DNA from 4 places in the Pseudarthrobacter equi genome. Region 2 is predicted to be linked to each of the others. Evidence: predicted binding sites of a transcription regulator. Region 2 holds the regulator's gene; each other region holds the start of a gene.
The links. Region 2 encodes HrcA, which represses chaperone genes, less so after heat shock. Its sites were predicted from a motif close to TTNGCACTCGNNNNNNNCGAGTGCNAA; they were not measured.

Region 1 (4,209 bases), 1.2 Mb from region 2:
TTTCGCTGTACTCGGAGCAGCCGATGCCCAGTATCAGGTAGCGCCGGTCCGAAGACAGCTCGAAGCCCAGCCACATGGCGGTGTCGTCCTCCTGGTAGATCACCGTGTCCTCGCTGACCGGGGTGCCCAGGGCGTGCGCCTTCACCTGGTATGGGCGCCACGAGTCATCCACCACGGTGTAGAAAATGCGGGTGCCGTCGGGGGAGAAGGACACACCGTAGAAGATGTTCTCAATGACGTCCGGCAGCAGCTCGCTGGTGCGGAGGTCCTTGATCCGGAGGGTGAAGCGTTCGTCGCCGGAGTTGTCCACGGCGTAGGCGTAGAGGGTGCCGTCCACTGTCACGGCGGTGCCGCCCACGGAGAAGAACGGCTTGCCCTCGGCCTCGACGTTGCCGTCCAGCAGGACTTCTTCGCCGGGGATTTCGACGCCGGGCTCCACGGCCGGAGGGGTCCAGTCGGCGATCCTGTCATCGGTGTCGCTGGCGCGGACACGGCACTGGATGCCGTACTCCTTGCCCTCCACCGAGCGGCTGAAGTACCACCAGCCGTCCTTGCGGTGCGGAACCGAGAGGTCGGTTTCCTGCGTGCGGCCCTTGATCTCCTGGAAGATGGCTTCGCGCAGCGGCTCCTGGTGGGCGGTGACCGCTTCCTGGTAGGCGTTCTCGGCCTTCAGGTGCTCCACCACCTCGGCGGACTCCTTGTCCCGCAGCCACTCATAGTTGTCCACGTAGGTGTCCCCGTGGTGCGTCCTGTCGGTGGGCACCTTCTTGGCCACGGGCGGGGTGGCGGCGGACGCTGGCGTGCTGGCGGAGTTCTGCAGCGGAGTGGAGGTCATGGACTCAATATATAGACCGGGCACCCCGCCGTGGCCGGCGTTCGCTACCGGGGAAGAAACCCCGCTCGTTTCCCTACTTGATGGGGCGCCGAGATTTTCTGGACGCGGGAAAGGGCGGGGAGGGGAGTGGGAACCCGCGCTCACTTGTGGTGCCTAAAACCCCAACGTGCGCTCACTCGTGGTGCCTAAAACCCCAACGCCCGCTCACTCGTGGTGCCTGAGACCCCCAAGGCCCGCTCACTCTTCTGAAGAGAGTGAGCGGGCGTTGGGGTGGGAGCCGCCGGATGTGAGCGCGCGTGGGGGTGGGAGCCGCCGGATGTGAGCGGGCGTTGCAGGGAAGCTGGGGCCTGTCCGGGCGGGGGTGGCAGGCGTATCGTGTTCAGTTCAAGGCACCTAGCTCGGTACAGGCGCCGCCCAGCGTGAGAGGGGAAGATCCATGACCATCCCGCCAGTGCACGAACCTTCGCCGTTCCCGCCGGAGCCCGGCCCGGATCCGACATCGCCCGATCCCACGCAGCCCGGCCACCCCGGACCTCCGGCGCCCAGCCCGTTCCCCACCCCCGAGCCTCCCGGGCCGCTGCCTGTCCCAGACCCGGGGCCCGCACCCCTTCGCCCGGATCCCACGCGGGACTAGCCAGCCATCACGAACCCCATCGAAGGGCCCTCTGCAGATCTGGCGGAGGGCCCTTTGGCGTGCCCCGGTGCGTGCCCTGGCCGCCAAATAATTTTCGCCGGACGGGCTTGCATACCTGTGCCGCTGGTGCTAAAAAATCTATATCAGCCACCATAGATCGGCTGAAAACCTACACAGTGTTGGACCACCCTTATGAGGAGGAAGCCATGTTGATGCGAACCGATCCGTTCCGCGAGCTGGACAGGCTGGCCCAGCAGGTCCTCGGCACGGCGGCCCGTCCGGCAGCCATGCCGATGGACGCCTGGCGCGAGGGCCATGACTTTGTGGTCGCCTTCGACCTTCCCGGAGTTTCGCCCGAGTCCGTGGACCTGGATGTTGAACGCAACGTGCTGACAGTACGCGCCGAACGCCCGGACCCTGCCGCCAACAACACCGAACTGATCGCCTCCGAACGGCCGCGCGGTGTCTTCAGCCGCCAGTTGATCCTTGGCGACACCCTGGACACGGAAAACGTGAAGGCCAGCTACGACGCCGGCGTCCTGACGTTGCGGATCCCGGTTGCCGAGAAGGCCAAGCCGCGCAAGATCGAAATCGAGATGAAGGGGGCCAAGCAGGAAATCGCAGCCTAGCCCCGCTGAAACTCGCGAAGGGATCGGGACGCCGGGCCTTTGTGTTGACTGCCTTCTTGGGCGATTCGCCACTTTGTGCACGCCACAGTGCCAGACAGCGCACCGGCAGCTGTGCCCGCGCTTCCTGATACGGCGGCCCCCGGTTTCGGCCGGGGGCCGTCCAAGTTACCGGCGGGGATGCCTTGTGATGGGCGTCCCGGCGGGTGTAGAACGGGGGTACCGGGAGGATCCGAACGCGTTGTATCTGCCAGTTTTGGGCGATTGCCACTATGGAACGCCACAGCGCCGGTAGCGCATCGGCAGTTGCGAGTGATCCCCTCCGAGACGGTGGCCCTCCGCGTTAATGCAGGGGGGCCATCCGCTTGCCCGGACGGGTCAGGTACCGAGCTCCAGCATGAGCGCCGGCAGTTCGTCGGCGAGTTCGCGGGCCAGGAATCCGAGCGGTCCCATCCTGCTGGCCAGCCGGTCGGCCGCCGCCGCGTGCAGGTGCGTCCCCCAGCAGGCGGCTTGCGCGCCGGTGGTTCCGCGGGCCCGCACTCCGGCGATCGCCCCGGCCAGGACGTCCCCGCTGCCCGAGGTTCCCAGCCCGCCGTAGCCCGTGGTGATCTTCCACAGCCCCGACTCCTCCGGGCCAACGCCCGGCGCCCGCGCGATCAGCCCCTGGCAGCTCACCACCGCGCCGAACCTGCGGGCGATTTCGGCCACGTCCGTTTCCAGGTCCTCAGGGTCCCGGCCCAGCAGGATGCCGGCCTCGGTGGGGTTCGGGGTCAGGATCAGCCGGCCCCGCCACGGGCCCACGCGGTCCTCCAGCTCCGCAAGCGCGGCCAGCGCAAAGGCGTCAAGGACGACGGCGGGACCTCCTTCCCGGCCGGATGCGCCGGAGCCTGGGCCGCCGTCGTCGTGCTTCCCGCCGGCTTGCCTGTCACCGGCAGCGTCCCCTGAAGAACCGGCTGCCTCTTCGCGGGCCAGGAGCGCCTCAAGAAGCTCCCGGGCCAGGTCCGGATCGTCGAGCCCGGGGCCTACCAGGATGGCATCGGCCGAGTCCAGGTTGGCCGAAATCCGGTCCACGCCCTCAGCGGTGACCGATCCGTCAGAGGTTTCCGGCAGCCCGATGTCGCCGCACTCGGGCAGGGCGACACCCACCTGGACCGCCACTGATTCGGCCACGGCGAGCGTCAGCTTTCCTGCCCCGGCCCGCAGCGCGGCGGTACCGGCCAGCAGTGCAGCACCGGGGGTGTTCCGCGCCCCGCCAACCACCAGAACCGAGCCGCGCGAATACTTGTCCTCGCCAGGGGCAGGCAGCCGCCAGTCCCGCAGCAGCGAGGGCGTCACCAGCTGGGGGCCGGAGTCACCGCGGGCGGACACTGGCATCCCCGGCATGTTCGGTAACTTCGACGCCCTGTTCGGCCAAGTGGTCAGCGACGTTGAAGCTTTCCAGCGTCCACGGCCCCTCGCCGGTAGGCCGCACGTACCGGGTCATCGACGCGTTCAGCACCGAGGTGCTGGCAGCGAGGTCCAACAGTTCCTGCTCCGTCATGCCCTCCAGCACGTAGCGGAACAGCAGGATCACGGCGTCGTGGCAGACCAGCATCACCCGGTGCCCGGTGCCGAGGCTGTTCAGCTCGTCCAGCACGGAGCGGAGCCGGAGCGCCACATCGGCCCATGATTCCCCGCCGGGCGGACGGTAGTACAGCTTCCCCTGCCAGGACCGCCGTTCGGCCTCCTCCGGGTACCGCGTCTCAACGCCCAGGCGGGTCAGCCGGTCCAGGATGCCCAACTCGCGGTCGCGCAGCCGCTCATCCACCTGCACTTTCACGGGCCAGCCTGCCGTCTCCACCGCGATCTGAGCTGTCTGGTGGGCCCTCTCGTAGGGGGAGGACACCACCGCGTCCGGCCGCGATTCGTCAGCGATCCGGGCCAGCGCCGTACCCAAGGCGGTCGCCTGTTCCCGGCCCACCTCGGACAGGTTCACGTCCGCGTCCCGCGCCGGAACCTCGATGATCTCCGCACCCGCCAGATTCGCCTCCGTGGCGGCCACGTTGCCTTCGCTCTCGCCGTGCCGGATCAGCAGCAGCTCCACCGCACCGGCCTCCTGCACCGCTTCCGTCAGT
Region 2 (4,209 bases):
CCTACTGGCGCGGCGATGATTGGTGGGGGATCGGGCCGGGCGCGCATTCACATGTGGGCGGTGTGCGCTGGTGGAACGTCAAACACCCAACCGCGTACGCCGGCCGGCTGGCGCAGGGAAACTCACCGGCTGCCGGACGCGAAACCCTGGACGCAGAGACCCGGAACGTGGAGCGGGTCATGCTTGAGGCCCGCCTCCAGTCCGGGCTGGAAGTGGCAAGCCTGGACATTGTGGGGCGGCACCAGATCGCCGGGCTGATTGCCGAGGGGCTGGTTGAGCCGGGCGCAGCATTCCGGGGGATGCTGGTCCTGACGTTGAAGGGCCGGCTCCTGGCCGACGCGGTGGTCCGCCGGATCCTGCCCGACTAACGCGGGTTTACCGGCCACGCCTGCGAGGTCAGGCTTGCTGCGGCTGGGAGCCGACGGGGACTACTTGATCCAGCGCAGGTTGAACTGGTAGCGGTGCGGTTGGCCGCGGTTGACGTGGATGCCTGCCGCCACCGAAAAGCACGTCAGTGCAATCCAGATCAATGTGGCGATCACGGCAAAAATGTTTCCGACCACGGGAATGAACACCAGGATGTTCGCCACTACCGCTGCGATGGTGGGAGGCAGGCTGAAGTTCAGGGCTTCCTTCGACTCCTGGGCCGTGAAGGGCCCGCGGTCGCGGAAGATGAGGAAGATCAGCAGGGCGGGGACGCATCCCAGGATCCCGCCGAAGTGTGCCAGGGTGGCCCACTGCCGGTCCTCGCTGGCCGTGAGCGGCAGCGCATTCGCGGGGACGCCGTGGTATTCGGAACGGCCGGTGCTGCTTTGGCCGTCCCTGTGCTCGCGTGCGTTTTCTGCCACAGTCTGTTCCTTCGAAAAGTGCAATTGATGCTGGGGATGCAGTTGATGCTTCGGGGCCCGCTGCGGATCGCGGGGGCCACCGCAGTATCAAGAATACTGGTGTTTGCCGGTCCGGCGTCCGTCAGGGTGCTGTGAGGAAGTCGATGACTTCCTCGACCCGGCCCAGCAGCGACGCCTCCAGGTCTGCGTAAGTGTGGACCGCACCGAGCAGTTTCTGCCATCCGAGCCCGATGTCCTCCTTAGTGGAGTGCGGCCAGCCGAACGCCTTGAGGATCCCGGTTTTCCAGTCCTGGCCCCGCGGTACTGACGGCCATTGCGGAATGCCCAGCACGGAGGGCCGGATGGCCTGCCACACATCCACGTAGGGGTGGCCGACAATCAGGACGTTGCCTGCAGCGCCAGGGCCGGCCATGACAGCCTCAGCAATACGGGATTCCTTGGAGTCCGGGACCAGGTGGTCCACCAGCACACCCAGCCGGCGCCCCGGCCCTGGCCCGAATTCCTTCACGGCGCCGGCGAGGTCGTCGATGCCATGCAGGGGTTCGACGACGATGCCCTCCACCCGGAGATCGTCTCCCCATACCTTCTCGACGAGTTCGGCGTCGTGCTTTCCTTCCACCCAGATGCGGCTCGCCTTGGCCACCTGTGCACGCTGGCCTGCGACGCGTACGGAGCCTGAGGCTGTGCGCCCGGCTGACGGACCGCCCGCTGCGGGCCGGGGTGCCGGTGGCATCAGCCTGATGGCACGGCCCTCGAGGAGGAACCCGAATCCCAGCCGGAAGGTCCGCGACTTTCCGCGCCGGTCCTCAAGGGCCACCACATGCATGCCGCCGGACTTTTCCACCCGGGTGACGGCCCCCACCCAGCCGGACTGTACGTCTTCGAGCACCATGCCCCGTTCCACGGGCACTTCAGGCAGTTGCGTACGCGCGGGAGCGGACATGTCCCGCGGGCCCCAGTTCCGGTAATCCATGGTCACTCCGCCTCGCCGTAGGTGCTGTCCCGGAATTTCGCCCGGAGCGGTACCAATGCTAACAACGGGCCAAGGCATAATAGACTGTTAGCACTTAGGCATGTCGAGTGCTAACAGTTCGAGTGCATGTTCGAGTGCGTGCAGACTGGCAGGAAGGAACGGGTGGCTTATCCACCCCGACTGGATGGAGGTGGAGTGTGAGTGAGCCGCGCAAGCTTGAAGTACTGCGGGCCATCGTGGAGGACTACGTCCACTCCCGCGAACCGGTAGGCTCCAAGGCCCTGGTGGAACGGCATCACCTGGGGGTTTCCAGCGCCACCATCCGGAACGACATGGCGGCGCTTGAGGACGAGGGCCTCATCACGGCGCCGCATACCAGTGCCGGCCGGATTCCCACGGACAAGGGTTACCGGCTGTTCGTGGACCAGATTTCGGCCGTGAAGCCGCTCTCGCAAGCCGAACGGCGCGCCATCCAGTCCCTCCTGGAGGGATCCGACGACCTCGACGACGTCCTCGACCGCACCGTGCGGCTGTTGTCCCAGCTGACCAACCAGGTGGCGGTGGTCCAGTACCCCCACCTCAGCCGGGCACTGATCCGGCACATCGAGTTCGTCCTGCTGGCCCCGCGCAAGGTCCTTGTGGTCCTGATCGCGAACAGCGGCAACGTGGAGCAGCGCGTCATCGACGTCGGGCAGGACCTCGCGGACGAAGCGTTGTCCGCGCTGCGTACCCGGTTTCTGGGAACCCTGGCCGGAACACCGCTGGCCCGGCTGCCGCAGGCCCTTCCCGCCGTCGTCTCCTCTGTCAGTCCGGGGGAGCGGCAGGCGGCGCAGTCGCTGGCGCACGCCCTGGAGATCCTTGCGCACAGCAGCCGCGAGGACCGCATGGTCATGGCCGGCACGGCCAACCTGGCCCGGTCCAATGTCGACTTTCCGCTGAGCATCGGCCCCGTGCTGGAAGCTTTGGAAGAGCAGGTGGTGATGCTGCGGCTGCTGAGCGACATGGCGCAGGACCACCGTGGCGTGGCCGTCAGCATCGGCCGCGAAAACCCTTACGACGGCCTGGCCGAGGCGTCCGTCGTGGCCACCGGCTACGGCCCGGACAGCGTGGCCAAGATCGGCATCCTGGGTCCCACCCGGATGGACTATCCCAACACCATGGCGGCCGTCAGGGCAGTTGCCCGTTACCTTTCCCGCATCCTGGGTCCCTGACCGGCCCGCCCCGGCACCACAGCCGCCGGGCCCGCACGGCAGTCCCACCGCAGGCAGTACAACAAGGAAGAGATACGAACTTTGAGCAGCCACTATGACGTCCTTGGAGTTTCACCGGAAGCCACCGGAGAAGAAATCAAAAAGGCCTACCGCAAGCTGGCCCGGACACTCCACCCCGACGTCAACCCGGGCGAAGATGCGCAGGACCGCTTCAAGGCGGTGACCCACGCCTACGAAGTCCTCTCCGACCCGCAGAAACGCCGGGTCTACGACACCACCGGCAACGAGAACGGCACTGACAATGGATTCGGCGGAGGAAGCTACGCCGGCCAGGGCTTTGCCTTCCAGGACATCTTCGACACGTTCTTCGGCGCCGGCGGATCGTCCGGACCCGCCTCACGGGTCCGCCGCGGCCAGGATGCACTCATCAGCGTCCGCATCGAACTGCGCGACGCCGTCTTTGGCGTCAACAAAAAGCTTGAGGTGGACACTGCAGTCACTTGCCCCACCTGTGAGGGATCATGTTGCCGCCCGGGGACGCACCCCGAACGCTGCGACATCTGCGGCGGCAGCGGCCAGGTCCAGCGCGCTGTCCGTTCCATCCTCGGCCAGGTCATGACCGCTGCACCGTGCGGCACCTGCGAGGGCTTCGGCACTGTCATCAAAGATCCCTGCAATGAATGCAGCGGCCAGGGCCGCATCCGGAGCCGCCGCTCCCTGACCATCAAGGTTCCCGCCGGCGTCGCAACCGGAACACGCATCCAGCTGACCGGGCAGGGCGAAGCCGGCCCCGCGGGCGGCCCCTCCGGCGACCTCTACGTGGAGGTCCGCGTCAACAACGACGCCACGTATGTGCGTGACGGCGACGACCTGCACGCAACCCTGAACATCCCCATGACCGCCGCGGCGCTGGGCACCGACGTCAGCCTGGAGACCTTCGACGGAACCCAGGACATCGACGTGAAGCCGGGCACCCAGTCCGGTGAAATCATCACCCTCCGCGGCCTGGGTGTCACCCACCTGCGCGGATACGGCCGCGGTGACCTGAAGGTGCACCTGCAGGTGGAAACGCCGGCCAAGCTCGACGCAGCCCAGGAGGAGCTCCTCCGGCAGCTTGCCAAGCTCCGCGGAGAACAGATCACCGAAGGCAAGCTCGCCGCCAGTGGCGGGATGTTCG
Region 3 (4,209 bases), 730 kb from region 2:
TCCTGTGGCACTCGGGCAGGGAAAGCGGTTGTTCGACGCCGGGACCGTCCCTTCCACGTTCCGCCTCGCCGAGCCGGTCCGTTCCTTTCCAAAAGGTGCGGTGTCGCTGGTCTATGAGCGTGCCGGAGACGTTGAAACCCGGGAGATGGATGCCACTTAGGCCGCCACTAACCTCGCTTCGCCCGGCCGGCGCCCCCTGGCGGCGTGGGCCCAGCCACTGACGGCACAGAAAAACCGGCCCGGCGGATGCCGGACCGGTTTTCTGTATTCGCGGCTTTACCCGCGGGACAACAGCCTTAGTGGCTGTGGCCTGCGTGCTCGTCCTCGTCAGCCGGCTTCTCCACAACAAGGGTCTCGGTGGTGAGAACCAGGGCTGCGATGGAGGCAGCGTTACGGAGGGCAGCGCGGGTGACCTTGACGGGGTCGATGACGCCTGCAGCGATCAGGTCCTCGTACTCGCCCGACTTGGCGTTGAAGCCGTTGTTGGTGTCGAGTTCGGCCACCTTGGCGGTGATGACGTAGCCGTCGAAACCGGCGTTCTGGGCGATCCAGCGCAGCGGCTGGACCAGGGCGCGGCGGACGATGCCGACAGCAGCTGCAGCGTCGCCTTCGAGCGCCTTGACGGCCGGGTCCTCATCCAGTGCCTTCAGGGCGTGGATCAGCGCGGAACCGCCGCCGGCCACGATGCCTTCTTCCAAGGCGGCGCGGGTGGAAGACACCGCATCTTCGATGCGGTGCTTCTTTTCCTTCAGCTCGACCTCGGTGGCAGCGCCAACCTTGATCACGCCGATGCCGCCGGCCAGCTTGGCCAGGCGTTCCTGGAGCTTTTCCTTGTCCCAATCGGAGTCGGTGCGGGTCAGCTCAGCGCGGAGCTGGGCAACGCGGGCGGAGACGTCCTCGGCCGAACCGGCGCCGTCAACGATGGTGGTGTTGTCCTTGGTGACGGTGATGCGGCGGGCAGTACCGAGCACCTCGAGGCCAACGGTGTCCAGGCTCAGGCCCAGCTCAGGGGAAACAACCTGCGCACCGGTGAGGGTGGCGATGTCCTGCAGCATGGCCTTGCGGCGGTCGCCAAAGCCGGGAGCCTTGACTGCCACCACGTTGAGGGTGCCACGGATGCGGTTGACGATCAGCGTGGACAGGGCCTCGCCATCGATGTCCTCGGCGATGATGAACAGGGGCTTGGAGCTCTGCAGCGCCTTCTCCAGCAGCGGCAGGAATTCCTGCACGGCGGAGATCTTGCCCTGGTTGATCAGGATGAGGGCGTCCTCGAGGACTGCTTCCTGGCGCTCTGCGTCGGTGACGAAGTACGGGGACAGGTAGCCCTTGTCGAACTGCATGCCTTCGGTGAGGACCAGCTCGGTCTGCGTGGTGGAGGATTCCTCGATGGTGATCACACCATCCTTGCCCACCTTGCCGAATGCCTCGGCGAGCAGTTCGCCCACCTCGTCGCTCTGGGCGGAGATGGAGGCCACGTTGGCAACCTGGGTGCCTTCGACCGGACGGGCGTTCTCGAGCAGGCGGGCAGCCACGGCCTCAACCGAAACCTCGATGCCCCGCTTGATCTGGCCGGGAGCGGCGCCTGCGGCCACGTTGCGGAGGCCTTCCTTGACCAGTGCCTGGGCCAGGACCGTTGCGGTGGTGGTGCCGTCACCGGCAACATCGTTGGTCTTGGTGGCAACTTCCTTGGCGAGCTGTGCGCCAAGGTTTTCGTAGGGGTCGTCCAGCTCGACTTCGCGGGCGATGGTGACGCCGTCGTTCGTGATGGTGGGTGCGCCCCACTTCTTGTCCAGGACGACGTTGCGGCCGCGGGGGCCGAGCGTCACCTTGACAGTGTTGGCGAGCTTGTCGATGCCGGCTTCGAGGGACCGGCGGGCAGCGTCGTTAAACGCAAGCTGCTTTGCCATGGTTGTGTCCTTTCAAGACAGAAACCCCGCGCAGCTGACCAGCATCAAGGCATGACCAGCGGCGCGGGGATCCGGAAGATTTACTTTACGACGATCGCCAGGACGTCGCGGGCGGACAGCACGAGGTACTCGGTGCCACCGGTCTTGACTTCGGTTCCGCCGTACTTGGAGTAGATGACTACGTCGCCGACAGCTACGTCGACCGGGACGCGGTTGCCGTCTTCGAAGCGGCCGGGGCCAACTGCGACAACTTCGCCTTCCTGCGGCTTCTCCTGCGCGGAGTCCGGGATTACCAGGCCGGAAGCCGTGGTCTGCTCGGCTTCGAGCGGGCGGACAACAATACGATCCTCAAGAGGCTTAATAGAGACCGACACTCGGACCTCTCCTTTTCGTCAGCAAATTCGTGGACTTGAAAGCCGTTTGCCGTGGCTGGCAACCGTCGTCGCGGTGCCGGCAGCAGCCAGGCTGGCAGCTCTTCATGTGTTAGCACCCTCCTAGGGAGAGTGCTAATGAAGACTCTAGGCCGGGGTTAGCACTCGGTCAAGGCGAGTGCCAGCCATTTCGTCATCGGAGAACACTTAGCCTGTACATTGAACCGGTGCGAGCCGCCTTCTTCCTGATCCTTGCCACCCTCTTCTGGGCCGGAAACTTCGTGGTGGGCCAGGCCGCCGTTCAGTCCATGGCCCCGCTGCAGTTGACGTTCTGGCGCTGGACACTGGCTGCCCTGCCGCTGCTGTTCCTCGCGCACGTGGTGGACCGCCCCAACTGGCGGGCAGTCCTCCGCCACTGGCCCACGCTGCTCATGCTCAGCGCGCTCGGCATGACCGCCTACACGCTGCTGCTCTACAGCGCCCTCCAGCACACGTCAGCACTGAACGCATCCCTGGTGACGGCCGCAAACCCGGTGCTGATCATGGTGCTTGCCGCGGTGTTGCTGAAGGACAGACCGCGGCCCTTGGGCTGGATCGGCCTGGTATTCGGCCTGGCGGGTGTCCTGCTGGTCCTCACCGGCGGGCAGCTGCAGCGGCTCCTGACCTTCTCGCTGGGCGCCGGCGAACTGCTGATCCTGGCGGCCATCACCGTCTGGGGCCTCTACACGGTCCTGGCCCGTCGCGTAGCCGTACCCGCCGTCACCTCCACAGCCCTGCAGGCGGCCATAGCGGCCGTTGCCCTGGCTCCTGTGGCCGCCGTGACCGGCGCAGGATTCCCGTCCAGCCAGTCCGGAGCCTGGTCCCTGGCGTTCATCGCCATCTTCCCCTCGCTGGGCTCCTACCTGCTGTGGAACCTGGCGCTGAAGCGCACCAGCGCGGCCAATGCCGGAAACTACCTCAACCTCATCGCGGTCTTCACGGCGATCATCACCGTACTGCTGGGCCAGCCCATCACAGCGGCCCAGATTGCAGGCGGCGTCCTGGTGATTTCGGGGGTCCTGCTGACGGGTGCGGGCCAGCGCCCTCAGCGGCCGAGGTCGTCGAAGCCGACGTCCTCGCCGCCATCGGAGGCGTTGCCCCGGTTACGGGCCCGGTAGAGGACCACGGAGGAGGCGAGGACCACCAGCAGCGACGCCACCAGGAGGGCGATTCCTCCCGCCCGCGCACCGGAATACAGGCCGCGGATGTCCTGCGCTTCCTGCGTGTTGTCCTGGATGTTGTTACCGCCCACGGAATAGACAGTGGCGTTGAACGTGTCCAGGAAGAAGATGATGACCAGCAGCGCCAGGCACACCACTGCCAGCACCGCACCGGCGATCAACGCGGGCCGCGCGTACCTAGCCGGACCCTGGACCGGGGGCGGCTGTTCTCCGGACTGTTCGGGACCTGCGCTGTCAACCATGGGTTCAACACTATCGGCATCCCGCCGCAGCCCGGGGCACTAGGCTGGAACGCATGGCTCACGCTCCCCAGGACCAGATTGCACCACTGCTGACCCCCGAAGGATGGGAGTTGCTGGCGTCGCTGGGCCCCTACACCGAGGACGGGTCCTTCGCCCTGAACGGTGAACTCCGGAAGGCCGGCCACAGCCCCGAACTGGTGTCTGCCGTGCTCACCCAGTCCCGGCTCCGCACGAAGGCCGGAGCGAAGTTCGGCGAGTTCGCCCGGCAAATGCTCTTCACCCAAGCGGGGCTGGAACAAGCCACCCGCCTGAATGTTGCCGCCCGGCACGCCCAGCGGTTCGCCGCCGCCGGCGTTAGCCACGTGGCGGACCTGGGCTGCGGGCTCGGCGCCGATTCGCTGGCCCTCGCCTCCCTGGACATCGCCGTGACGGCAGTGGAGCTCGATGAAACCACGGCCGCGTGCGCCAC
Region 4 (4,209 bases), 1.3 Mb from region 2:
TGTTTCAGCGGGACAGGTCCCGGCGGGGAGGCTTAGAAGCCGCCCATGCCGCCCATCTCGTCGCCGCCGCCAACGGGGGCAGCGTTCTTCTCGGGCTTGTCGGCAACAACAGCCTCGGTGGTGAGGAACAGGCCGGCAATGGATGCCGCGTTCTGCAGGGCAGAGCGGGTCACCTTGACGGGGTCGTTGACGCCGGCTGCCAGCAGGTCGACGTACTCGCCGGTTGCTGCGTTCAGGCCGTGGCCTGCGGGCAGGCCGCGGACCTTGTCAACCACAACGCCGGGCTCGAGGCCGGCGTTGAAGGCGATCTGCTTCAGCGGGGCGTCGATGGCAACGCGGACGATGTTGGCGCCGGTTGCTTCGTCGCCGGAGAGCTGCAGGTTGGCGAATGCCTTGGCACCGGCCTGGATGAGGGCCACGCCGCCACCGGCGACGATACCCTCTTCAACGGCAGCCTTGGCGTTGCGCACTGCGTCTTCGATGCGGTGCTTGCGCTCCTTGAGCTCAACCTCCGTGGCGGCACCGGCCTTGATGACTGCAACGCCGCCGGCCAGCTTGGCCAGGCGCTCCTGCAGCTTCTCGCGGTCGTAGTCGGAGTCGGAGTTCTCGATCTCGGCGCGGATCTGGGAAACGCGGCCGGCGATCTGGTCGGCGTCGCCTGCACCCTCGACGATGGTGGTCTCGTCCTTGGTGACGACAACCTTGCGTGCCTTGCCCAGGAGTTCCAGGCCGGCAGTCTCCAGCTTCAGGCCGACTTCCTCGGAGATGACCTGGCCGCCGGTGAGGACGGCGATGTCTGCGAGCTGGGCCTTGCGGCGGTCGCCGAAGCCGGGAGCCTTGACGGCTACGGACTTGAAGGTGCCGCGGATCTTGTTGACGATCAGCGTGGCCAGGGCCTCGCCCTCGATGTCCTCAGCGATGATCAGCAGCGGCTTGTTGGACTGCATGACCTTTTCCAGGACAGCAACCAGTTCCTTGACGTTGGAGATCTTGGAGTTGACGATCAGGATGTACGGATCCTCGAGGACCGTTTCCTGGCGCTCGGCGTCGGTGACGAAGTAAGCGGAGATGTAACCCTTGTCGAAGCGCATGCCTTCGGTGAGTTCCAGCTCCAGGCCGAAGGTGTTGGATTCCTCGACGGTGATGACGCCTTCCTTGCCGACCTTGTCCAGGGCTTCGGCAATGAGGGCACCAATTTCATCGTCACCGGCAGAGATGGAGGCCGTGGCGGCGATCTCTTCCTTGGTTTCGATTTCCTTGGCGGAGTTCAGCAGTTCGGCGGTGACGGCGTCGACGGCCTTTTCGATGCCTCGCTTGAGTGACAGCGGGTCGGCGCCGGCTGCAACGTTGCGCAGGCCTTCCTTGACGAGGGCCTGGGCCAGCACGGTAGCCGTGGTGGTGCCGTCGCCTGCGACGTCGTCAGTCTTCTTGGCAACTTCCTTGACCAGCTCGGCGCCGATCTTCTCGTAGGGATCGTCCAGCTCGATCTCCTTGGCGATGGAAACACCATCGTTGGTGATCGTGGGGGCGCCCCACTTCTTTTCGAGGACGACGTTACGTCCACGCGGGCCGAGGGTGACCTTAACGGCGTCGGCGAGGATGTTCAGGCCCCGCTCAAGGCCGCGGCGTGCCTCTTCATCAAATGCAATGATCTTGGCCATAACGGCAATAGTCCTTTCGGGACAGTCGTTAAGAATGAACCTCAGCTGCAGTGCCCGCGACGGACGGTTCCTGAACGGCGGCCTCTGTATGCCTCCGCGTGGGAACCTCACTCCAGTAAGGTGTTTCTTCGCTCCTCGGCCGGTGCCGGGCGCCGCCGGCTGAACCGGGCGTTGCCTTTAGCAGTCGGTGCGTCAGAGTGCTAACTCAATAATTAGCACTCCCCCGGTGAGAGTGCAAGCGAAAGAGACCCCCAGGGACGCGTTTGGGGCCCGTATTCGCCGAGGGCGATCAGCTGCCGTTGCGGCCGGCGGTTTCGTGTCCGGTGGCCGTCGGAATGTTGTCGCTGCCATAGGTGAAGACCGTAAAGGTGGCGGAGGTGATGTCCCCGTTGGTGTCGAACGCGATGGGACCTGACTCGCCGTCGTAGTTGATGCCGCCCCCTGAGGCGAGGCCGGGCAGGCAGTCCTTGTAGGTGGTGCAGGCCGCCGCTGCCGTGGCTTGGGATTCCGTGGCGGTCCCGCCGGAGACTGCCACGAGGTTGGCAGCAATGGAGGGGCCGGCGTCATCCTGCGCACGCGCCGCCGCCAGGGCGGCAAGAGTCACCGCATCGAACGTTTCCGCGGCATACGAGACATCCTTCAGTCCGTCGTCCACACCCAACAGGCGGGCCTGGAAGGCGGCGCTGGGAAGCTGACCGGACACAACGGCCCTGGCGCCGTCCAGCGCCTTGGTGCCCAGTTTCGATCCGTAGCGCGCGAATGCTCCATCGCTCAGCAGCAGGCTGGCCCCGGAGACCCCCGCGTTATTGAGCTCAGCCAGTGCCCCCTGCGACCCTTCGCGGGCAACCACGACGACGGCATCCGGCTTCGCGGCCCCGGCTTTCCGGGCGGCGTCCCCGGCCTCGCCGGCAGCGAACCCGGCGTTGTCCAGGACCTGCAGCCCGGCCCCTGAGGCGGCGTCGGCGACTGCGGCAGCAACTTCCTTGCCGTAGGTACCCTCCTGGTGGAGGATGGCGATGGTTTTGGCGCCCCCGTCCTTGGCGAGCTTGGCCAGGACGGGTCCCTGCGCAACGTCCGCGGCCGTGGTCCGGAAGTAGTAGCCGCCCGACTCGGCGCTGCTGAGGCCTGCGGCGGTGTTGGCGGGCGATATCAACGGTGTCCGCGCCCGGGACAGGACATCGATGGCCTCGGTGGCGTGGCTTGAATCGGTGGGGCCGATCACCACGTCCGCCTTGTCGGAGACCAGCGCGTGCGCCTGCGCGGCAGTGTCCCCGCCGGCCTGGACGGGAAGGAGTTCCACGGGCCTGCCCTTGTGGCCGCCCGCGGCATTGATTTCCCGTACGGCGAGCTGGGCCGCAGCGAGCTGGGAGGTATTGAGGAAGCTGCTGTCCCCGGCGTTGTCCAGGATCAGCCCTACACGGAGGACACCGTCCCCGGATGCTTCAACGGTGTCCACGCGGGCATTGCCGGTGACTCCGGAGCAGGCGCTGAGGGCTAGGACGGCAGCAAGTGATGCGGCAAGCACCGGTCGACGGCGGGCCGCCGGGCGGGAAGGATGCATCACTCGGCGGGCCGGACGCTTTCGGCCTGCGGGCCTTTTTCGCCCTCCCCGACTTCAAGTTCCACCCGCTGGCCCTCATCGAGCGCCCGGTAGCCTTCGCCCTGGATGGCCGACCAGTGCACGAAGATATCGTCCCCGGAGCCGTCCACGGTGATGAAGCCGTAGCCCTTTTCGGCGTTGAACCATTTGACGGTTCCCAGTGCCATGATGACCCACTCTTTCCGTTGAGACCGGAGGACCCCTGCTGCGGTGCCGCGGCGTTGACGTGCATTGCAGGGACCGGGCAGAGGCCTGGATTTCACTCTAGCCAAAGGCTGCCCAGTCCTGCAGGCGGGCCGGCAGGAGCGGCGGTAAACGTTATTCAGGCGTGACCGCCGGCACTTTGTCCAGGATTAGCGGTAGCCCGGACCCAGGACGACCACCAACGGCACCTGGAAATCGGTGCTTGCCACTACGGTGGGCACGCCCAGCAGGTTGGCCAGCTCGCGCGCATTGGCTGCCTGGTCCGCTCCGGAGTAGTACACCGTGGAGCCCTGCTGCGGGGCGCCGGCCCAGTTGCCCACCTGCCCCAGCGTCCAGCCTGCCGCCTTCACCGTTCCGCCCACCCGGCTGGCGAGTCCGGATGTTCCGGCAGCGTTGTAAACGGCTACCGGCTGGGTCTTGTCCAGTTCCGGCCCGGCAGACTCTGTGGCGCTGGGCCCGGGTTCCGGCTCAGTGGTGCTTTCGGCGCTGGGATCCGTGGAGGGCTGGGCCGTTGCCGACGGTTCGGACGCCTTGTCCGCAGCGGCGGAAGGCGTGGCGCCTGTGTCAGCCAGCGGCGCCTCGGACACGACAGCCGAGGCCTGGCTTTCGGTACCGCCAAGGCCCAGCTTGGGAAGGATCAGGAAGGACACCAGGCCGATGGCCAGGGCAGCAATGCCAACGGCAAGGATGGGCCACAGCCGCACGCGGGACGGTGCGGTGGCCGTCCGGTGGACACCTTGTCGC

Region 1: BLT71_RS17115 (Hsp20/alpha crystallin family protein) is a predicted target of HrcA. The motif match lies at 1,576-1,602, and genes of this name have one in related genera.
Region 3: groES (co-chaperone GroES) is a predicted target of HrcA. The motif match lies at 2,437-2,463, and genes of this name have one in related genera.
Region 4: groL (chaperonin GroEL) is a predicted target of HrcA. The motif match lies at 1,839-1,865, and genes of this name have one in related genera.

Annotation. Positions count from the first base shown of each region.
Region 1 covers NZ_LT629779.1:3,758,354-3,762,562, reverse strand. The annotation lists gene BLT71_RS17125 (S9 family peptidase) at 1-835, opposite strand, end outside; gene BLT71_RS17115 (Hsp20/alpha crystallin family protein) at 1,676-2,098, shown strand; gene BLT71_RS17110 (ADP-dependent NAD(P)H-hydrate dehydratase) at 2,474-3,469, opposite strand; gene BLT71_RS17105 (histidine phosphatase family protein) at 3,447-4,209, opposite strand, start outside.
Region 2 covers NZ_LT629779.1:2,591,355-2,595,563, reverse strand. The annotation lists gene hemW (radical SAM family heme chaperone HemW) at 1-368, shown strand, start outside; gene BLT71_RS11650 (DUF4870 domain-containing protein) at 429-848, opposite strand; gene BLT71_RS11645 (DUF3097 domain-containing protein) at 970-1,821, opposite strand; gene hrcA (heat-inducible transcriptional repressor HrcA) at 2,019-3,032, shown strand; gene dnaJ (molecular chaperone DnaJ) at 3,114-4,209, shown strand, end outside.
Region 3 covers NZ_LT629779.1:3,322,887-3,327,095, forward strand. The annotation lists gene BLT71_RS15005 (dihydrofolate reductase family protein) at 1-160, shown strand, start outside; gene groL (chaperonin GroEL) at 297-1,907, opposite strand; gene groES (co-chaperone GroES) at 1,988-2,281, opposite strand; gene BLT71_RS15020 (DMT family transporter) at 2,506-3,435, shown strand; gene BLT71_RS15025 (hypothetical protein) at 3,363-3,740, opposite strand; gene BLT71_RS15030 (class I SAM-dependent methyltransferase) at 3,794-4,209, shown strand, end outside.
Region 4 covers NZ_LT629779.1:1,294,790-1,298,998, reverse strand. The annotation lists gene groL (chaperonin GroEL) at 33-1,661, opposite strand; gene BLT71_RS05905 (ABC transporter substrate-binding protein) at 1,951-3,222, opposite strand; gene BLT71_RS05900 (cold-shock protein) at 3,222-3,428, opposite strand; gene BLT71_RS05895 (LytR C-terminal domain-containing protein) at 3,615-4,209, opposite strand, start outside.